4 regions of the Sphingomonas sp. PvP018 genome follow, and region 1 is predicted to be linked to each of the others. Evidence: riboswitches for the same ligand, from Rfam matches in the RefSeq annotation. Region 1 holds a riboswitch; each other region holds the start of a gene.

The links. Region 1 has a riboswitch for cobalamin ahead of cobW (cobalamin biosynthesis protein CobW). Riboswitches for the same ligand answer to the same signal wherever they lie in the genome.
Region 2: another riboswitch for cobalamin. It lies ahead of J3A66_RS14440 (TonB-dependent receptor); the one in region 1 lies ahead of cobW (cobalamin biosynthesis protein CobW).
Region 3: another riboswitch for cobalamin. It lies ahead of J3A66_RS18545 (TonB-dependent receptor); the one in region 1 lies ahead of cobW (cobalamin biosynthesis protein CobW).
Region 4: another riboswitch for cobalamin. It lies ahead of J3A66_RS03225 (TonB-dependent receptor); the one in region 1 lies ahead of cobW (cobalamin biosynthesis protein CobW).

Annotation. Positions count from the first base shown of each region.
Region 1 covers NZ_JAGIOU010000001.1:3,643,220-3,647,899, forward strand. The annotation lists gene J3A66_RS16310 (HoxN/HupN/NixA family nickel/cobalt transporter) at 1-565, shown strand, start outside; cobalamin riboswitch at 726-943, shown strand; gene cobW (cobalamin biosynthesis protein CobW) at 1,080-2,129, shown strand; gene cobN (cobaltochelatase subunit CobN) at 2,135-4,680, shown strand, end outside.
Region 2 covers NZ_JAGIOU010000001.1:3,243,848-3,248,527, forward strand. The annotation lists gene J3A66_RS14440 (TonB-dependent receptor) at 1-2,019, opposite strand, end outside; cobalamin riboswitch at 2,187-2,428, opposite strand; gene J3A66_RS14445 (catalase) at 2,647-4,347, shown strand; gene J3A66_RS14450 (ankyrin repeat domain-containing protein) at 4,417-4,680, shown strand, end outside.
Region 3 covers NZ_JAGIOU010000002.1:96,018-100,697, forward strand. The annotation lists gene J3A66_RS18540 (ATP-binding cassette domain-containing protein) at 1-173, opposite strand, end outside; cobalamin riboswitch at 377-618, shown strand; partial or broken gene J3A66_RS18545 (TonB-dependent receptor) at 1,033-2,955, shown strand; gene J3A66_RS18550 (hypothetical protein) at 2,942-4,399, shown strand.
Region 4 covers NZ_JAGIOU010000001.1:769,079-773,758, reverse strand. The annotation lists gene J3A66_RS03240 (biotin carboxylase N-terminal domain-containing protein) at 1-1,030, shown strand, start outside; gene J3A66_RS03235 (MaoC family dehydratase) at 1,030-1,482, shown strand; gene J3A66_RS03230 (CoA ester lyase) at 1,479-2,303, shown strand; cobalamin riboswitch at 2,362-2,595, shown strand; gene J3A66_RS03225 (TonB-dependent receptor) at 2,778-4,680, shown strand, end outside.

The DNA.
Region 1 (4,680 bases):
TGTCGAGGAGGATCTCGACCTGCTGCTCGGCAATCGCGGGCTGCTCGCGCGGCTGTTCCGGCCGATGTTCCGGCTGGTCACGCGCAGCTGGCACATGGCGCCGCTCGGCTTCCTGTTCGGGCTGGGGTTCGACACCGCGACCGAAGTCGCGATTCTCGGCCTGTCGGCGAGCCAGGCAGCGGACGGGCTGTCGATCGGCACGGTGCTGGTGCTGCCGGTGCTGTTCGCGACGGGCATGGCGCTGGTCGACAGTGCCGACGGGGTGGTGATGCTCGGCGCGTATGAATGGGCGTTCGTGAAGCCGATCCGCAAGCTGTATTACAACATCACGATCACGCTGATCTCGGCGATCGTCGCGATCGCGATCGGCGGGATCGAGACGCTCGCGCTGCTGGCGTCGAAGCTGGGCCTGAGCGGGGGCGTTTGGGACGTCGCCGCGACGCTGGGCGAGAATTTCAACGGGCTGGGCTTTGCGATCATCGCGCTGTTCGTGGCGTGCTGGGTGCTGAGTTTCGCGATCTACCGGTGGAAGCGGTTCGACGAGATCGAGGTGGTGCGGGGGTAACAGGCAGCGTCGTCATCCCGGGCTCGACCCGGAACCTGGAGCCAGACACCGGATCATGCACGGCCCTGGGTCCTGACTTTCGTCAGGATGACGGAGGTCAGGTGCATTGGCACAGTCCCCAAACTCCTCTAAACCCAACCCCGAGGTTTGGTTCTACCGAACCTCAACAGATCGCGCCGGTGCCCTTCGGGGCTTGAATGGGAATGCGGTGCGGGAGCTTTGCCTCCCAATGCCGCGGCTGTCCCTGCAACTGTAAGCGGTGAGCGAGACGCACAGGCCCCCGATGCGGGGGCAGCCACTGGGTCGCAGGACCTGGGAAGGCGTGCATCGAGCTTCGACCCGCGAGCCAGGAGACCTGCCAGCGTCATGGTCGCTCTTGCCTTGATCCAGGGGATGGTCGCGGCACGGTACTCCGTCTGAGCGACGAACGCGTGCGGCCGTCAGGTCGTGCGCGCGTGTGGCTGCGGGCGTCCGTCCGTCCGTGGCTGTCGTTCCGACGCCCGGAGAGTATCGCATGACCGACCCCCAGCCGACCCTGGCCAAGATTCCCGTTACCATCGTCACCGGGTTTCTCGGCGCGGGCAAGACCACGCTGATCAGCCACCTAATCCGCAACGCCGGGGGCCGGCGGCTCGCGGTGATCGTCAACGAATTCGGCACGCTCGGCATCGACGGCGATATCTTGAAGGGGTGCGCAATCCCCGATTGCCCGGCCGAAAATGTCGTCGAGCTCGCCAATGGCTGTATCTGCTGCACCGTCGCGGACGATTTCATCCCGACCGTCGAGACGTTGCTCGCGCTCGACCCGCGGCCCGACCATATCCTGATCGAGACGTCGGGGCTCGCCCTGCCCAAGCCTTTGCTCAAGGCGTTTGACTGGCCCGCGATCCGGTCGCGGATCACGGTCGACGGGGTGATCGCGCTTGCCGATGCGGAAGCGGTCGCCGCGGGACGGTTCGCGCCCGACCTCGCCGCGATCGAGGCACAGCGGCGTGCGGATCCGAGCGTCGATCACGAGACGCCGCTTGCCGAGGTGTTCGAGGACCAGCTCGCCTGTGCGGATCTGGTGCTGCTGACCAAGGCGGATCTGGCGGGCGAGGCGGGGGTGGCTGCGGCGCGCGCGGTGATCGCGGCGGAATCCGCGCGTGCGTTGCCGGTGATCGCGCTGACCGACGGGGTGATCGATCCGCGCGTCGTGCTGGGGCTGAACGCGGCGGCGGAGGACGACATCGCGGCGCGGCCGTCGCACCATGATGGCGCGGACGATCACGAGCATGACGATTTCGACAGCATGATAGTCGAACTTGGCGAGATCGCGGACCCGGCGGCGCTCGCCGCGCAGATCGAGACGTTGGCGCGCGACGCCGACATCCTGCGCGTGAAGGGCTATGCCGCGGTAACGGGCAAGCCGATGCGGCTGCTGGTGCAGGCGGTCGGTGCGCGGGTGCGGACGCAATATGACCGGCCGTGGCGTGCCGACGAGGCGCGACAGACTCGGCTGGTGGTGATCGCCGAGCATGACCGGATCGACCCCGCAAGGATCCGGGCCGCGCTTCAGGGCTGACGGCGATGCACGTCGTCTTCCGCGAAAGCCACGGGCTGGAGGAGAGTGCGGTCCCGCAGGACCTCGCGCAGAGCCCGGCGGATCTTGTCGTCCTGTCCTTTTCGGACGGGGATCTCGGCGCGTTCGCGGCCGGGTGGCGACGTGCGGCGGCGAACGGGAGGCCGCTGCCGTCGCTTCGGCTCGCCAACCTGTCCGCGCTCACCCATCCGCTGTCGGTCGATACCTATGTCGAGCGGACGCTGGCGGGGGGGGAAGGCGCGAAGGGGATCGTGATCCGGCTGATCGGCGGGCGGTCCTACTGGTCCTATGGGTTGCAGCAGGTCGAGGCGCTGGCGCGGGCGCGGGGGATCGCGCTGGCGGTGCTGCCCGCGGACGGGCGGATCGATGCGCGGCTCGATGCGGCGTCGACGGTGCCGGTGTCGACGCTGCGCCGGCTCGCCGCCCTGTGTGACGATGGCGGCGCGGTCGCGGCGCAGGCGGCGCTGGCGCAGATGGCGCTGGCGGCGGGGCTCTATGCCGGGCCGGTCGCGGGGGTGAAGACGGTCCCCGAGGTCGGTGGCTGGCAGCCGCGCGACGGGGTGACGTGCCCGGCGGCGTTCGCGATGACCGCGACGCGGCCGCGGATCCTGCTGATCTTCTATCGCTCCTACCTGACCGCTGCCGATCTCGACCCGGTCGAGGCGCTGCATGCCGGGCTGAGTGGGGCGGGGTTCGACGTCGTCGGGCTGTTCGCGCCGTCGCTGAAGGCGCCGGGCGTCGCGGGGTGGCTCAGGCGCTGGGTCGTCGCGCTCGCCCCGGCGGCGATCGTCAACGCGACCGCCTTTTCCGGCCGCGGCGCGGACGACAGCTCGCCGCTCGACGGGGCGGGGGTGCCGGTGTTCCAGGTCGCGCTGGCGACGTCGGACCGCGCCGCCTGGGGGGGGTCGACGCGCGGGTTGTCCCCCGCTGACCTGGCGATGCACGTCGTCCTGCCCGAGGTCGACGGACGGCTGTTCGCGGGCGTCGCGAGCTTCAAGGAGGACGGCGTCCGCGACGACGCTCTCGGCTATGCGCGGCGCGAGCACCGGGCCGAGCCCGCCCGGATCGCCGCGATCGTCGCGCGCGTCGCGGCCTGGGTGCTTCTGGCGGAGCGGCCGGTCGCGGAGCAGCGGCCCGCGGTCGTGCTGTCGACCTATCCGGGCAAGGATTATCAGATGGCGCATGCGGTCGGGCTTGACGCGCTGGCGTCTGCCGAGGCGATCGTCGAGGACCTGGCGGCCGCGGGTTATGCGACCGGGGAGACTGCATCCGGAGGCCTGGCCGAGGCGCTGGCGACGGGGCGGATCGGGTGGCCGGTCGCGGCGTATCGCGCGGCGCTTGGGGGCTTGCCGGCCGTGTTGCGCGATGCACTCGAGGAAAGCTGGGGGGCGCCCGAGGACGATCCGGGCTGTGTGGACGGCGCGTTCCAGTTCGCGGGAGTCGAGCGCGGGGGCGTGGTGATCGCGCTCCAGCCCGAACGTGGACGGAGCGCGGCGCGGGTCGGCGAGTATCACGACCTGTCGCGCTGTCCCCGTCACGCCTATGTCGCCTTCTATCTGTGGCTGCGCGCGCGGGGGAGCGATGCGCTGATCCATATCGGCGCGCACGGGACGCTCGAATGGCTGCCGGGCAAGGCCGTCGCGCTGTCGGGGGAATGCTGGCCCGAGGCGCTGACCGGGGCGATGCCGGTGCTCTATCCGTTCATCGTCAACGATCCGGGCGAGGCGGCGCAGGCGCGGCGGCGGATCGGCGCGGTGACGATCGGCCATGTCCCGCCGCCGGCTGCGACCGCGGGAGCAGGCGCGGGGCTGGGGCGGCTCGAATCTTTGCTCGACGAGTTTTCCACCGCCGACGGGCTCGACCCCGCGCGCCGCGACCGACTGCGGCGCGACATCGCCGACGAGGCGCGCGCGACCGGACTGGCGGCGACGCTGCGGCTCGACGAGGCGGCCAGCCAGGCGGAGGCGATCACCCGGATCGACACGTTCGTGTGCGACGTGAAGGAGAGCCAGTTCGGCGACGGGCTGCACGTTTACGGTCGTGGCGAACAGGGGGAGGCCGAGCGCGACGGGCTGCTGAGCGCGCTGCGGGGCAGGCGGATCGCGGCGGGGCCGTCGGGGTCGCCGTGGCGCGGACGCAGCGACGTCCTGCCGACCGGGCGCAACCTGTATGCGACCGACGCGCGCGCGGTGCCGTCGCGCGCCGCGCATGCGCAGGGCGTGCGGCTGGCCGACGAGCTGGTCCGCCGGCATCTGCAGGATGAGGGCGACTATCCGCGCGCGCTGGTCGTCGACCTGTGGGCGTCGGCGACGATGCGGACCGCGGGCGAGGAGTTCGCGATGGCGCTCCACCTGCTCGGCGCGGAGCCGGTCTGGGATCATGCGTCGGACCGCGTCACGGGGGTCGAGATCCTGCCGCTGGCAAGGCTCGACCGGCCGCGGATCGACGTGACGCTGCGCGTGTCGGGGCTGTTCCGCGATGCGTTTCCCGCGCTCGGCCAGATGTTCGGGCAGGCGGTGCGCGCGCTGGCGCT
Region 2 (4,680 bases), 400 kb from region 1:
GGCGTCGATCGTGGTGTAGCTGGGGACGTGGAAGCTGTTCGCATTGTCCGAATAACGAGGCCCGACGTAGCGCAGGCCGGCGCGCGCCTGAAACGCGCGCGTCGCGTTCCAGCGCAGCCAGAGGTTGGCTAGCGCCTCGGGCACGTCCGGCGGGGTATTGCCATCGAAGCGCATACCGCCTGAGACGAAGTCGTCGAACGTCGCGTCGAGGATGCTGCCGTTCGCATCGATCCCGACACCGTAAGGCAGATCGAGCGACACCGCGGCCTCGATACCCCTGGCCGATCGCTGGCCAACCTGCTCGACCGGGCTCGTCGGGGTCAGCTGCGCCAGCAGGCGCTTCTTGACGATGCGGTAGGCGGCGAGGGTGGCGGTGCCGCGACCGTCGAGGAACACGGCCTTCGCGCCGACCTCGACCTGATCGCCAACCGCGTTGCTGAACTGCACCTGCCCGGTCGAATAGGTCGTCAGCGTCCCCAGCGGGTCCACGCCGGTGGCATATTGCGCATAGAGCGACACCGTCGGGATAGGCTGATAGACGCTTCCGACCCGCCAGGTCAGATTGTGCAGCCGCTTGTCGAGCACGAACGTCTCGGTGCCGGCGCCGCCCGGATAGTCGATCGACCAGCGGCGTATCGTGTCGCGCTCGTAGCGCACGCCACCGACGATCGAGACGTGCGTGCCGAGCTTCAGCCGGTCCTCGGCAAAGACCGCATATTCGGTCGTGCGCGTGCGATAGCGCGGTGCGATGCCTTGCGTGTCGATGATCAGACCGGGATCGAACGCGAAGGGATCGACCTCCGAAACCTGCGGGTCAGACCCGAAATTGTGGGAGTAGGTCAGTTTGATGAGGTTGACGTCGAAGCCCATGACAAGGTCATTGCCGACGCCATCGGCAATCTGTGTTCGGAGCGTCACGCTGCCCTGATCGCCCCATTGCGTCTGATCGTGGACGATGCCGGTCATGTCGGTGCGCAGGATGCCGCCCGGCGTGCCGGTGTTGCCGCTGCCGTTGGCGCAGACGCCGTCCGCGGCGATCCAGCAATAGGTTTCGAGATTGAGCCAGGAGCGTTTGGAGGTGAGGCGATAGGCCTGGTTGCTGACGGTGACCGCATCGCTCGGCGTCCAGTCAACCTGCAGGCTGGTGCGGTTGTCGCGGTATCGGATAGAGCCGTCGCGTGTGTTGTAGTTGCGTTCCCGGATGCGGTCGTTGAGCCGACCGTCGATCAGCGGTGTGCCGAAATAGCGCATCGGCTTCTGGTCGCCATAATCGTCCCGCACGGTGACGACGAGCGTGTCGGTCGGCGCCCAGCGCAGCGTGCCCGACACGGCATGGCTGCGCGACTGGCCGCGATCGACATAGCCGTCCGATCGGCGATAGCTGCCGTCGATGCGGTAAGAGAGGCGCTCGGTGATCGGCCCCCCTGCGCCTGCCGCGAGATGGAAGCTGTCCTGCGAGCCATAGCCGATCTCGCCCTCCACGTGCGTCTGCTGCGTATCGGGTTTGCGCATCACGACATTCACCGCGCCGCCCAGTGCGCCCTGGCCGTAGAGCACCGAGGCCGGGCCGCTCAGGATGTCGATCCGCTCGACCATCCACGGATCGGTCGGAAAGGTGATCGTGCCGGCCGCCGGGAACAGCCTGATGCCGTCGATGAGCTGGAGCACGGATCCCTGACCGCTGAAGCCCCGCGCGGCGAGCGCGGTACCGCCATTGCCGGGATTGCCCGCATTGCTGATGCCCGGTGCGCGGCTCGTCGCGTCGATCACCGACAGGTCGCCGCGCGCGCGGATCGTGGCGCCGTCGATGACCGAGAGCGTCGCGGGGGTCTCGAGCGGCGTAAGGCCCAGGCGGCTGCCGGTCGCATTCGGCGTGGTGAGCGTGTCCTGGGCATGCTGTCCGACGACCAGGATGTCCTTGGTGTCGGGATCCGGCGCGGACTGCGCATGGACTTGTGCTGCGAGGACAGGCGACAGAATAGCCCCCGCGAGCGCGAGGCGAGACAATAGGAACGGCATTACGGTAATCCCCCGGGCGTCTGGCGAACCCGGCAGGGACCTCCCGCGAACGGCCGACATCCGCGCCAGCCGGACGCGATTGCGACCGGCACGCATGCCCGTGCGGTCCCCACCGCACACGTCGTCGCTCGACGGAGTACCGTGCCGCGGCCACCCCCTGGGCCAGGCAAGAGCGACCAGACGCCGGCAGGTCTCCTGGCTCACGGGTCATCACACGATGCACGGCCTTCCCAGGCCCTCATGACGAAACGTCTGGCCCAGTGGCTGCTCCTTCCTTTGCAGGAAGAAGCGAAATGCATCGCGCTCGCCGCTTACAGTTGCAGGGACAGCCTCGGCTTCAGGTGGCAAACCACCCTCACCGCGTTCCCTATTAAGCCCCTTTCGGGGCACCGACGCGATCATGCCGTCCTGCTCGGATCGAACAGGTCAGCGGCGCCGGTCTATCCCGGTCAGGATCGTTCGGCAATCGTCCGGCGAGCGGCGCGATGGCGGCTCGATCGTCCTGCTCGATTGCTGTGATCCAGAAGCTCCGTTTGGCGCGATGCGCGTCCTCGATCAGGAGGCGGCGGTGCCGCACGCTCTGTGCGGGGATGCCACGCTGATGGCATGCAGGATTAAGGGATCGAGATGAAGAACGTGAAGAGCCGTCAGGCTGTGACGGCGATGCTGCTGGCTGCGGCATCGGCGGGTGCCATGATCCAGCCCGTTGCCGCGCAGACGGTGGCACCGGCCGAGACGCAGGCGGAAACCCGCATGACGACTGCGGCGGCTCCGTCCAGCGCCGGCAAGCCCGCGCTGGCGCAGGCCGGTGTGGCCGGCACTGTCGAAGCCAAGGGTGATTCAGCCAGTGCCGCCGCGCCGCAGATGACCCGCGACAATGGTGCGCCGATCGGCGAGAACCGCCACTCGAAGGCGGCGGGCGACCTGGGCCCCGTCCTGCTCGAGGACACGACGCTGATCGAGAAGCTCGCACGCTTCGACCGGGAGCGCGTGCCCGAGCGCGTCGTCCATGCCCGCGGAACCGGTGCCCACGGCGTGTTCACCGCGACCGCGGACATTTCGAGCATCACCGGTGCATCGCTGTTCATGCCCGGCAAGCAGACGCCCGTGTTCGTCCGCTTCTCGACCGTGATCCACCCCTCGGGCAGCCCCGAGGGCATGCGGGATCCGCGCGGCTTTGCGACCAAATTCTATACCGATCAGGGCAATTGGGATCTGGTCGGCAACAACCTGCCGATCTTCTTCATCCGTGACGCGATCCAGTTCCCGGATATGATCCACGCGCTCAAGCCCTCGCCTGTGACGAACAAGCAGGACCCCAATCGCTTCTTCGACTTCTTCTCGGCCACGCCCGAGGCGACCAACATGCTCGCGCATGTCTATTCGAACCTCGGTACGCCGGCATCCTACCGGACGATGGACGGCAACGGCGTCCATGCCTTCAAGCTGGTGAATGCCAAGGGCGAAACAATGTTCGCCAAGTTCCGCTGGATCAGCCGCCAGGGCGTGCGCAACCTGAACGGCGCGCAGGTCGCGACCGCGACCTGGAACTACCTGACCGACGATCTTTATGGCGAGATCGGCAAGGGCAACTTCCCCGTCTGGGACCTGATGGTGCAGACGATGTCGGCGTCGGCGTTCGCCAAGCTCGACTATAATCCGTTCGACGACACCAAGGAATGGCTGGGCGTGCCGTTCCGCAAGATCGGCGAGATGACGCTCAACAAGGTGCCGACCAACTTCTTCGACTATACCGAGCAGTCGGCGTTCGCACCGGCCAACCTCGTGCCGGGGATCGAGGCTTCGCCGGACCGGATGCTGCAGGGGCGGCTGTTCTCCTATTCGGACACGCAGCGCTATCGCATCGGCGCCAATGCGATGCAGTTGCCGGTCAATCGTCCGCTCGCGAGCGTCGTCAACAATTACCAGGACGGCCAGCTCGACCATAGCAACCGCGCGTCCGACGTGAATTACTTCCCGGCGGCGACCGCGGCAAAGTCGACCGATGCCCGCTTCCGCGCCGCGCCCTATGGCATCGACGCGACCGTCGATGCGAAGCCGATCGCCAAGACCAACAACTTTGCCCAGGCGGGCGAATTCTACCGGGCGCTCAAGCTGCAGGACAAGGCGGATCTGGTCACCAACCTGGCGGGTGATCTCAATGTCGTGACGTCGGCGCGGACGAAGACGATCATGGTCAGTTACTTCTATCAGGCCGACAAGGACTTCGGCACGCGCCTGGCAACCGCGGTGAACGTGCCGATCGCCGACGTGTCGCGCGCGGTGGCGGACTATCGCGCCGCCAACCCGGGCCAGAGCGCCCGCTGATCCCGGGGCAGGCGGTGCGCCACGGCGCGCGCCTCCTGCCGTGACAGACTTCAAGGAATGAGACCGACGATGCTGACTTATCTTGCCGCGCTGCTCGCCGCTGCTGGGCCACAGGCCGCTGCGACCGAGCGACAGACGCCTCCTGCGGTCGCGGCCTTGCCATCACCCGAGCGTCGCCAGCAGCTGCTGTTCGAGGCGGCGCGGCTCGGCCGGACGGACATGATCGAGCCGCTGCTCAAGGCCGGCGCCGACATCAATGCCTATGACGAGCGCGGTTTCACGCCCGTGATCCTGGCGGCGTATAACGGACAGCTTGCTACGGTCGACGCGCTG
Region 3 (4,680 bases), on a different contig from region 1:
ACAAAGCCGAGCAAAGCGGACAGGGTGGTCGACTTGCCCGCTCCGTTGCCACCCAGCAATGCCGTGATGCTGCTGGCGGGAACATCGAGCGATAGACCGTCGAGAACGCGATGGTTGCCGTAGGCAACCGCCAGTTCGTGGATAGCAATAGGGTTACCGTTATTATCGGGCATAAGCCTCAATCTAGCTGCGACATGATATAGCGTATCATACGATGTTGTTGCCGCGTTGCAACAGGAGCGGTCCGTCCGCTATTAGAAAAGCAGGTTGCGCTAGAGGACGCCGCCTGAACGCTACACCGTGACGTTCGGTTATGGCGATTGCCCAAGAGCATTGATCGGGATACATCAGCGCCGCTGACCTGCTTTTTGAAGCAGGCTGGCATGATCGCGTCGGTGTCCTGAGAGGGGCTTAATAGGGAACGCGGTGAGGGTGGTTCGCCGCCTGAATCCGGGGCTGTCCCTGCAACTGTAAGCGGCGAGCGCGATGCATATCGCTTCTTCCTTCACAGGGAGGGGCAGCCACTGGGCCGGACGTTCTGTCATAAAGGCCTGGGAAGGCCGTGCATCGTGTGATGACCTGTGAGCCAGGAGACCTGCCGGCGTCTGGTCGCTCTTGCCTGGCCCAGGGGGTGGCCGCGGCACGGTACTCCGTCGAGCGACGACGTGTGCGGTGGGGACCGCACGGGCATGCGTGCCGGTCGCAATCGCGTCCGGCTGGCGCGGATGTCGGCCGTTCGCGGGAGGTCCCTGCCGGGTTCGCCAGACGCCCGGGGGATTACCGTAATGCCGTTCCTATTGTCTCGCCTCGCGCTCGCGGGGGCTATTCTGTCGCCTGTCTTCGCAGCACCGCTCGACGCGCAGACCGCGCCGGATCCCGATACCAGGGACATCCTGGTCGTCGGACAGCATGCCCAGGGCACGCTCACCACGCCGAATGCGACCGGCAGCCGCCTGGGCCTCACGCCGCTCGAGACTCCCGCGACGCTCTCGGTCATCGACGGCGCCACGATCCGCGCGTGGCGACCTGTCCGTGATCGACGCGACGAGCCGCGCACCGGGCATCAGCAACGCGGGCAATCCCGGCAATGGCGGCACCGCACTCGCCGCGCGGGGCTTCAGCGGTCAGGGCTCCGTACTCCAGCTGATCGACGGCATCAGGCTGTTCCCGGCTGCCGGCACGATCACCTTTCCGACCGATCCGTGGATGGTCGAGCGGATCGACATCCTGAGCGGCCCGGCCTCGGTGCTCTACGGCCAGGGCGCACTGGGCGGCGCGGTGAATGTCCTGATGCGCAAACCCGATACGCAGCGGACGCACGTGGAGGGGGAGATCGGCTATGGCTCGCAGGACAGCTTCCATGTCGCGGCGGGTGCAGGGGGGCCGGTCACCGAGCGCCTCTCCTACCGCATCGACGGCAGCTATCGCCGATCGGACGGCTATGTCGATCGCGGCCAGTCGCGCAGCGATGCCGTGTCGGGCACGCTGCGCTGGGCGCCGACCGACACGCTCGTCGTCACCGCGCGGGACGATTATGGCGACCAGAAGCCGATGCGCTATTTCCGCACGCCGCTGATCGACGGTCGGCTCGACGACCGCATCCGGGAACGCAACTACAACACCCGCGACGGCGTCATCCGCTACCGGGACAACCGCACCAGCCTGCAGATCGACTGGACGCCGAGCGATGCGGTCGCCGTCAGCAACCAGGCCTATCGCCTCACCTCCAAACGCTCCTGGCTCAATCTCGAAACCTATTGCTGGGTCGCCGCAGACGGGGTCTGCGCCAACGGCAGTGGCAACACCGGCACACCCGGCGGCGTCCTGCGCACCGACATGACCGGCATCGTCCACGACCAGACGCAGTGGGGCGATCAGGGCAGCGTGACGCTGCGAACAGGCATCGCCGATGGCGTCGGCAACGACCTTGTCATGGGCTTCGACGTCAACCTCATCAAACTGACCTACTCCCACAATTTCGGGTCTGATCCCCAGGTCTCGGAGGTCGATCCCTTCGCGTTCGATCCCGGTCTGGTCGTCGATACGCAGGGGATCGCACCGCGCTATCGGACGCGGACCACCGAATATGCCGTCTTCGCCGAGGACCGGCTTAAGCTCGGCACGCACGTCTCGATCGTCGGCGGCGTGCGCTACGAGCGCGACGCGATCCGCCGCTGGTCGATCGACTATCCAGGCGGCGCCAGCACTGAGACGTTCGCACTCGACAAGCGGCTGCACAATGTGACTTGGCGGGTCGGGAGCGTCTATCAGCCGATCCCGACGGTGTCGCTCTATGCGCAATATGCCACCGGCGTGGACCCGCTGGGGACGCTGACGACCTATTCGACCGGGCAGGTTCAGTTCAGCAATGCGGTCGGCGACTAGGTCGAGGTCGGCGCCAAGGCAGTGTTCCTCGACGGGCATGGCACCGCGACGCTCGCCGCCTACCGCATCGTCAAGAAGCGCCTGCTGGCGCAGCTGACCCCGACGAGCCCGGTCGAGCAGGTCGGCCAGCGATCGGCCAAGGGCATGGAGGCCGCAATATCGCTCGATCTGCCTTACGGCGTCGGGATCGATGCGAACGGCAGCGTGCTCGACGCGACGTTCGACGATTTTACCTCGGGCGGCACGCGCTTCGACGGCAACACCCCGCCGGACGTCCCCGAGACGCTCGCCAATCTCTGGCTACGCTGGAACGCCACGCGCGCGCTCCAGGCGCGCGCCGGGTTGCGCTATGTCGGGCGTCGCTATTCGGACAACGCCAACAGCTTCCGCGTTCCCAGCTACACCACGGTCGATGCCACGCTCTCCTATGCGGTGACGCCGCACCTCGCAGTCGATATCCACGCCTACAATATGTTCGACCGGGACTATGCGCTCAGCACGTACAACAATCAGCAGTGGGTTCTTGGTCGTCCCCGCTCAATCGACGTGTCGTTCCGTGCTAGCTTTTAACGCCTTCATGCGACCGGAGTTTGCCAAGACTGCCCGGCGCTGGCTGTACCTCGTACATCGCTGGATCGGCATCGCCAGTTGCCTGTTCTTCGCCATGTGGTTTCTGTCCGGGCTGGTGATGCTCTACGTGCCCTATCCCTCCCTCTCGCCAGCGCAGAAGCTGGCTGGAAGCGATGCGCTCGACTGGGCAGCAGTGAACGTGCCGCCCCCGCTAGACGGCGGACGGCTACCGAAGGAACTGTTGCTCGAGATGCGCGACGGCACGCCTGTTTGGCGCGTGACCGGGTGGGATGGAACGCACACCACTTTTGCCGCCAGTCGCGGTACCGTCTTGCGACCAGTCGATGCTCTTTATGCTGGTCGGGTCGCTGGCCGCTTTGGCAACGCACCGACGAAGCACGTAGAACGGCTGACCCGGGATCAGTGGACGGTTGCTGGCGGCTTCGATCGGCACCGTCCCCTTTGGAAGGTTGCGCTGGCCGACGCCTCCGGCACGGAGGCCTATGTGTCGTCGAATACGGGCGCCGTCGTTCAAGTGACCACCCGTCGCGAGCGGTTCTGGAATTGGGTCGGCTCGGTGCCGCACTGGCTCTATCCGACGGTTCTAAGACAGGATCAAACGGCTTGGCGTCAGGTCGTGCTATGGGTGTCTGGTCCCTGCATCGCTGCGGCGGTCGCGGGAATGTGGATTGGGATCCTGCGGACCCGCATCGGCGCACGGCGCTTCAAGGGCGGGCGAATGACACCCTACAACGGCTGGATGCTCTGGCATCATGTCGCGGGGCTGGTGGGTGGTGCCTTCCTAGTTGCCTGGATCTTTAGCGGTTGGCTGTCGGTCGATCCCGGCCATCTGTTTCGTGGGACGAAGCCAGACGAGGCGGCTATGCGGATCTATCAGGCCTCTGATCCGATGCCGGACCTAGCACTCGACCGGCTCCGCATAGCAGGCGAGGGTGCGGTGATAGCGCACTTGACTCACCATGCGGGAACCCCCCTCGTCCTGCTGTCCTATCACGACGGGCGGCGAGTAGTGTTGAATGCGGTCACACTCGCGCCATCCCAAGCTACAGAGGTGGCCATCGTGAGGGCCGTACGTCATCTGGAGAGCTCCGCGCCGCTACTCTCGGTCGATTGCCTGACGGCGCCCGATGCATACTGGTATGCGGTCGGGATGCTACCGCGTCTACCAGTGTTGCGGCTGCGTTTTGCCGATCCGGCGCAGACTTGGTTCTATGTCGATCCCGCTACCGGGGAAGTTCTCCGGACGGTTGATGAACGACAGAGGGTGTACCGCTGGGTATTCAACCTCCTCCACAGATGGGATCTGAACACGCTGACATTGCACCGGCCGGCCTGGGATGGACTGATCTGGGTGTTCTCGATCGCCGGTGTGGTGACGTCGATAAGTGGTATCTGGCTTGGTTGGAAAAGGCTCGCACGGTAGCGGTTTTTGTAGCCAGCTTTTCCGGAAACCGAGGAGGCTGCGGCTACCGTCCAAAATCACCTGTTTTTCGCACAGTCGTGATTACGACCGGGTTTTCCGCGCATCTTACCGCTGCATGGCGATAATTGATGGATTTTAGACTGGCGGCTTTCGGGATCGGACGGCATTAAAGCGGCCACGGTCCCAGGTGCAGCGGATGATCATCGACAAGATCGCGCCGTTCGCCGGAGAAATCGGCCCGCACTATGCGGGCACTACGCAGAAATGCCGAATCGATCTCG
Region 4 (4,680 bases), 2.9 Mb from region 1:
CGGCGCGGGTACGATCGAGTTCATCGCCGATGCGAGCGAAGGCCTGCGCGCCGATCGGATCTGGTTCATGGAAATGAACACCCGGTTGCAGGTCGAGCATCCCGTCACCGAGGAAATCACGGGACAGGACCTTGTCGAGTGGCAGCTGCGGATTGCCAGCGGCGAGGCGTTGCCGCTGCAGCAGCATGATCTTGCGATCCGCGGCTGGGCGATCGAGGCGCGGCTCTATGCGGAGGATCCCGCCAAGGGGTTCCTGCCGTCGATCGGGCGGCTCGAGGCGTTCGATCTGGGTGATGCGACGCGGGTCGATACGGGTGTCGAACAGGGGGCGGACATTTCGCCCTATTACGACCCGATGATCGCCAAGGTGATTGCCTGGGGCGACACGCGTGAAGCCGCGCGCGAGACGTTGGCGGAGGCGCTGGACAAGGCGGTCGTCTGGCCGGTCCGGTCGAATGCGGGGTTTCTCGTCCAGGCGCTCGACCATCCGGAATTTGTCGCGGGAACGCTCGATACCGGGCTGATCGCCCGCGAAGGCGCGGCGCTGATGCCCCCGGCGCAGCCCAGCGAGGAAGCGCTGATCGAGGCCGCGCGCACGCTCGTACGCGTCGAACCGATGGCGGGCTTTCGCCTCAACGCGGTACCTTTGAAGACGGCGCGGTTCCTGCTCAACGACGACGTCGTGACGATCGATCTCGACGGTCGCGGCGTCCATGAACCAGTCGATGCCGCCCTCGTTTCCGATGCCGGGCAGACCTGGCAGTTGCGGCCCTGGCGTGCGTCTGGCGCGGCGATGGGGGCGGCAGCGGATGGCGCGATCTTGTCACCGATGCCGGGACGGATCATCGCGGTCGACGTGGCTATCGGGGACCATGTCGCAAAGGGGCAGAAGCTCGTGACGCTGGAGGCGATGAAGATGGAGCATTCGCTCATCTCGCCGTTCGACGGGACGGTCGCCGAACTAGCCGCGATCGAAGGCGGGCAGGTGAGCGATGGCATGGTGCTCGCGCGTATCGAGAAGGATGACTGATGGCCGGCCGCTATTTCGACCAATGGGCGGTTGGCGACCGGATCATCCATGAGATCCGCCGCACCGTCACGGAGACGGACAACCTCCTGTTTTCGACGATGACGCACAACCCGCAGCCGCTGCACCTCGATGCCGAAGCGGCGAAGGCGAGCGAATTTGGCCAGATCCTCGTCAACGGCACCTTCACCTTCGCGCTGATGGTCGGCCTGTCGGTGGGGGACACGACGCTCGGGACGCTCGTCGCCAATCTCGGTTACGACAAGCTCGTGCATCCAAAACCCGTCTTCATCGGCGACACGATGCGCGCCGAGACCGAGGTCGCCGAGCTCAAGCCCAGCCGGTCGCGCCCGAACGCCGGGATCGTCACATTCATGCACCAGCTGATCAACCAGCGTGACGAGATCGTCTGTCAGTGCCTCCGCTCGGCACTGCTGCTGCGGACGCCGGCATGAGGTTACGCTCGCTGCTGTTTGTGCCTGCAGACCGGCCCGAGCGTTTTGCGAAGGCTGCGGCGAGCGGGGCGGATGCCATCATCCTCGATCTTGAGGATTCGGTAGCGCTCTCCCGTAAGGCTGTTGCCCGCGAGGCGGTCCGGGCCGCGTTGCAGGACCATACCGACGTCGTGTGGATGGTGCGGATCAATCCAATCGACTCGGGGTGGCTGGACGACGATCTCGCTGCCGCGAGGGGTGCCGATGCAATCATGCTGCCCAAGGCGACTGGACCCGCGACCGTCCTCGCATTGGTCGAGGCTTATGGCGATGACTGTCCGCCGATCCTGCCGATCGCGACCGAAGTGCCTGCCGCGATCTTCACCCTGGGCGAATATGCGCGGGTCAACGACCGGTTATGTGGCCTGACTTGGGGCGCCGAGGACCTGCCCGCGGCGATCGGCGCAGCGACCAGTCGGGAGGACGACGGGTCCTATACCGAACCCTATAAGCTCGTCCGGTCGCTGCTGCTGTTGGGCGCGCATGCGGCGGACGTCGCGGCGATCGAGACGGTCTATCCCGCAATCGCGGACATTGACGGGTTGGCAGCCTATGCCGCGCGTGGCAGCCGCGACGGCTTCACCGGCATGATGGCGATTCACCCGTCGCAGGTCGCCACGATCAACGCCGCGTTCACGCCGGATGCGGCGAGCGTTGCACGCGCGCATGCCGTCGTCGCAGCGTTTGCAGCAGCTCCCGAGGCGGGCGCGCTGCAGCTCGATGGGCGGATGATCGATGCGCCGCACCTGCGCCAGGCGCGGGCGATCCTCGCGCGACTCTAGGCCCATTGGCGGCAGGAAATTTCTGCGCTACCGTCGCCCTGCGAAACCGGTGAAGGCCGGGGTCGCAGATCGCGTCGGTGCCCCTCGGGGCTTCAAAGGGAATGCGGTGCGGGAGGCGATCCTCCTTATGCCGCGGCTGTCCCTGCAACTGTAAGCGGTGAGCGCGGTGCGCATGTCCCTTCATCACGGGGGGACGACCACTAGGCCTGAGCGCAAGCGCAGGGCCCGGGAAGGTCGCGTATCGGGCGTCGACCCGCGAGCCAGGAGACCTGCCGGCGCTCGGTCGCTCTTGCCATGGTCCAGGGGATGACCGCGGCACGGTACTCCGTCTGAGCGACGAACCATGCGGCGGGGGCCGCATCGGTGCGCGTGGGCGGGTGCGGTTCGGTGTACACCCCAAGCGTTGCGCCGGCTGTCCGTAGCATCGGACGGCAGGCCCCGGCCGGTTGCTCGTGACGCCGGGGGTATCGTTTCATGACCAGAGTTTTCGTTTCGCTTGTGGCGCTCGCCACCGCCACGGCCTTTGCATCGCCGGCCGCGGCCGAGCCTGATCCGGTTACTGCGGGCACGGGCGAGGCGGCAGCGGGTGACGCCGAGCTGGTGGTTACCGCATCGCGATCGGGGGACGCGGTTCCCGCCGATCAGCTCGGGGCGTCGGTGACGGTGCTGGACGCCGCCACGCTCGACCAGCGGCAGACCCGGATCGTGTCCGACGTGCTACGCGACGTCCCCGGACTGGCGGTCAGCCGGACCGGCGCGGTCGGGGGGACGACGCAGGTCCGGATCCGTGGGTCGGAGGGCAATCACGTGCTCGTGCTGATCGACGGGATCGAAGTGTCCGATCCCTATCAGGGCGAATATGACTTCGGCACGCTGATCGCCGACGAAGCGGCCCGGGTCGAGGTGCTGCGCGGCCAGCAATCGGCGCTGTACGGGTCTGACGCGATCGGCGGCGTCATCCAGTATCTCACGCTGAGCGGCGCGGAGGCCCCGGGCGTATCACTGCGGGCCGAAGGGGGATCGTTCGGCACGTTTTCGGGAGGCGCCCGGGTCGCGGGCGTGGCGGGCAATCTCGATTACGCGCTGTCGAGCTCGACCTACCTCACCGACGGCACGCCGACCGCACGGGGCGGATCTCGCGACATCGGCGCGAAGAGCGTCGGCGCGACGGGCAAGCTCAGCTGGTCGCCGACCGACACGCTGAAGGTCACGGGCGTCGGGCGCTATAGCTATACCGATGCCGACAGCAACGACACGGCATTGAGCGGCCCGCAGTTCGGCACGATCGTCGATACGCCAGGCGCGCGCAGCACGGTCGAGGCATATTACGGGCTGGTTCGCGCCGAACTCGCGCTGGCGGATGGCCGCTGGACGAATGCGCTCAGCGGCCAGTTTGCCGATACGACACGCCGGGCGCTGGTCGACGATGCCTTGAGCTTCGGCAACAAGGGACGCCGGTACAAGGGATCGTTCGAAAGCGCCTTCCGGTTCGGCACCGATCGCATCCGGCATCGGCTGACCGCCGCAGTCGATGTCGAGCGTGAGGAATTTCAGACGCTTAGTCCGGTCCCTTCGGAGTTCGTCTTCACAGGGCGGCGGCACACCGACAATGTCGGGATCGTCGGACAGTATGACGTCGTGATCGACGACGCGCTAGCGATCGGCGGATCGGTGCGGCGCGACGAGAATAACCGGTTCGACGACACCACCACCTACCGCGCGCAGGCGAGCTATCGCTTTGCGACCGGAACGCGGGTGCGCGGCGCCTACGGGACGGGCGTGAAGAACCCCGGCTACTTCGATCTCTTCGGCTATTCGGACGGTCGTTATATCGGCAACCCCAACCTCAAGCCGGAAAAGTCAAAGGGGTGGGAAGCCGGGGTCGAACAGGCTTTCGGGGGGGATCGTGCGACGATCGGCGCGACCTATTTCGACAGTCGGCTGACGAACGAGATCTTTACCACCTATCCTGCCCCCGACTTCGTCGCGACGCCCGGCAACCGCAATACGCGATCGACGCAGCATGGCGTCGAGGTGTTTGCTACAGCCCAGCCAATTCCGCAGCTGCGCTTCGACCTCGCCTATACCTATCTGAAGGCGCGCGAGGACGGGGGCGTGGAGATCCGGCGCCCCAACCATATCGGCAGCGTCAACATGACCGCGTTCAGCCGCGACCAGCGCGCCTCGGCAACGCTCACCGTCAGGTATAACGGCAGGCAGCAGGACGACGCCTATACCGATCCGAGCTATGTCCCTGTCCGCGTTTCGCTCCAGGAATATGTCCTCGTCAACCTGAACACGGCGTACAAGCTGACGCCCCGGCTATCGGTCTTCGGTCGGGTCGAAAACCTGTTCGACGAGCGGTACGAGGAGGTGT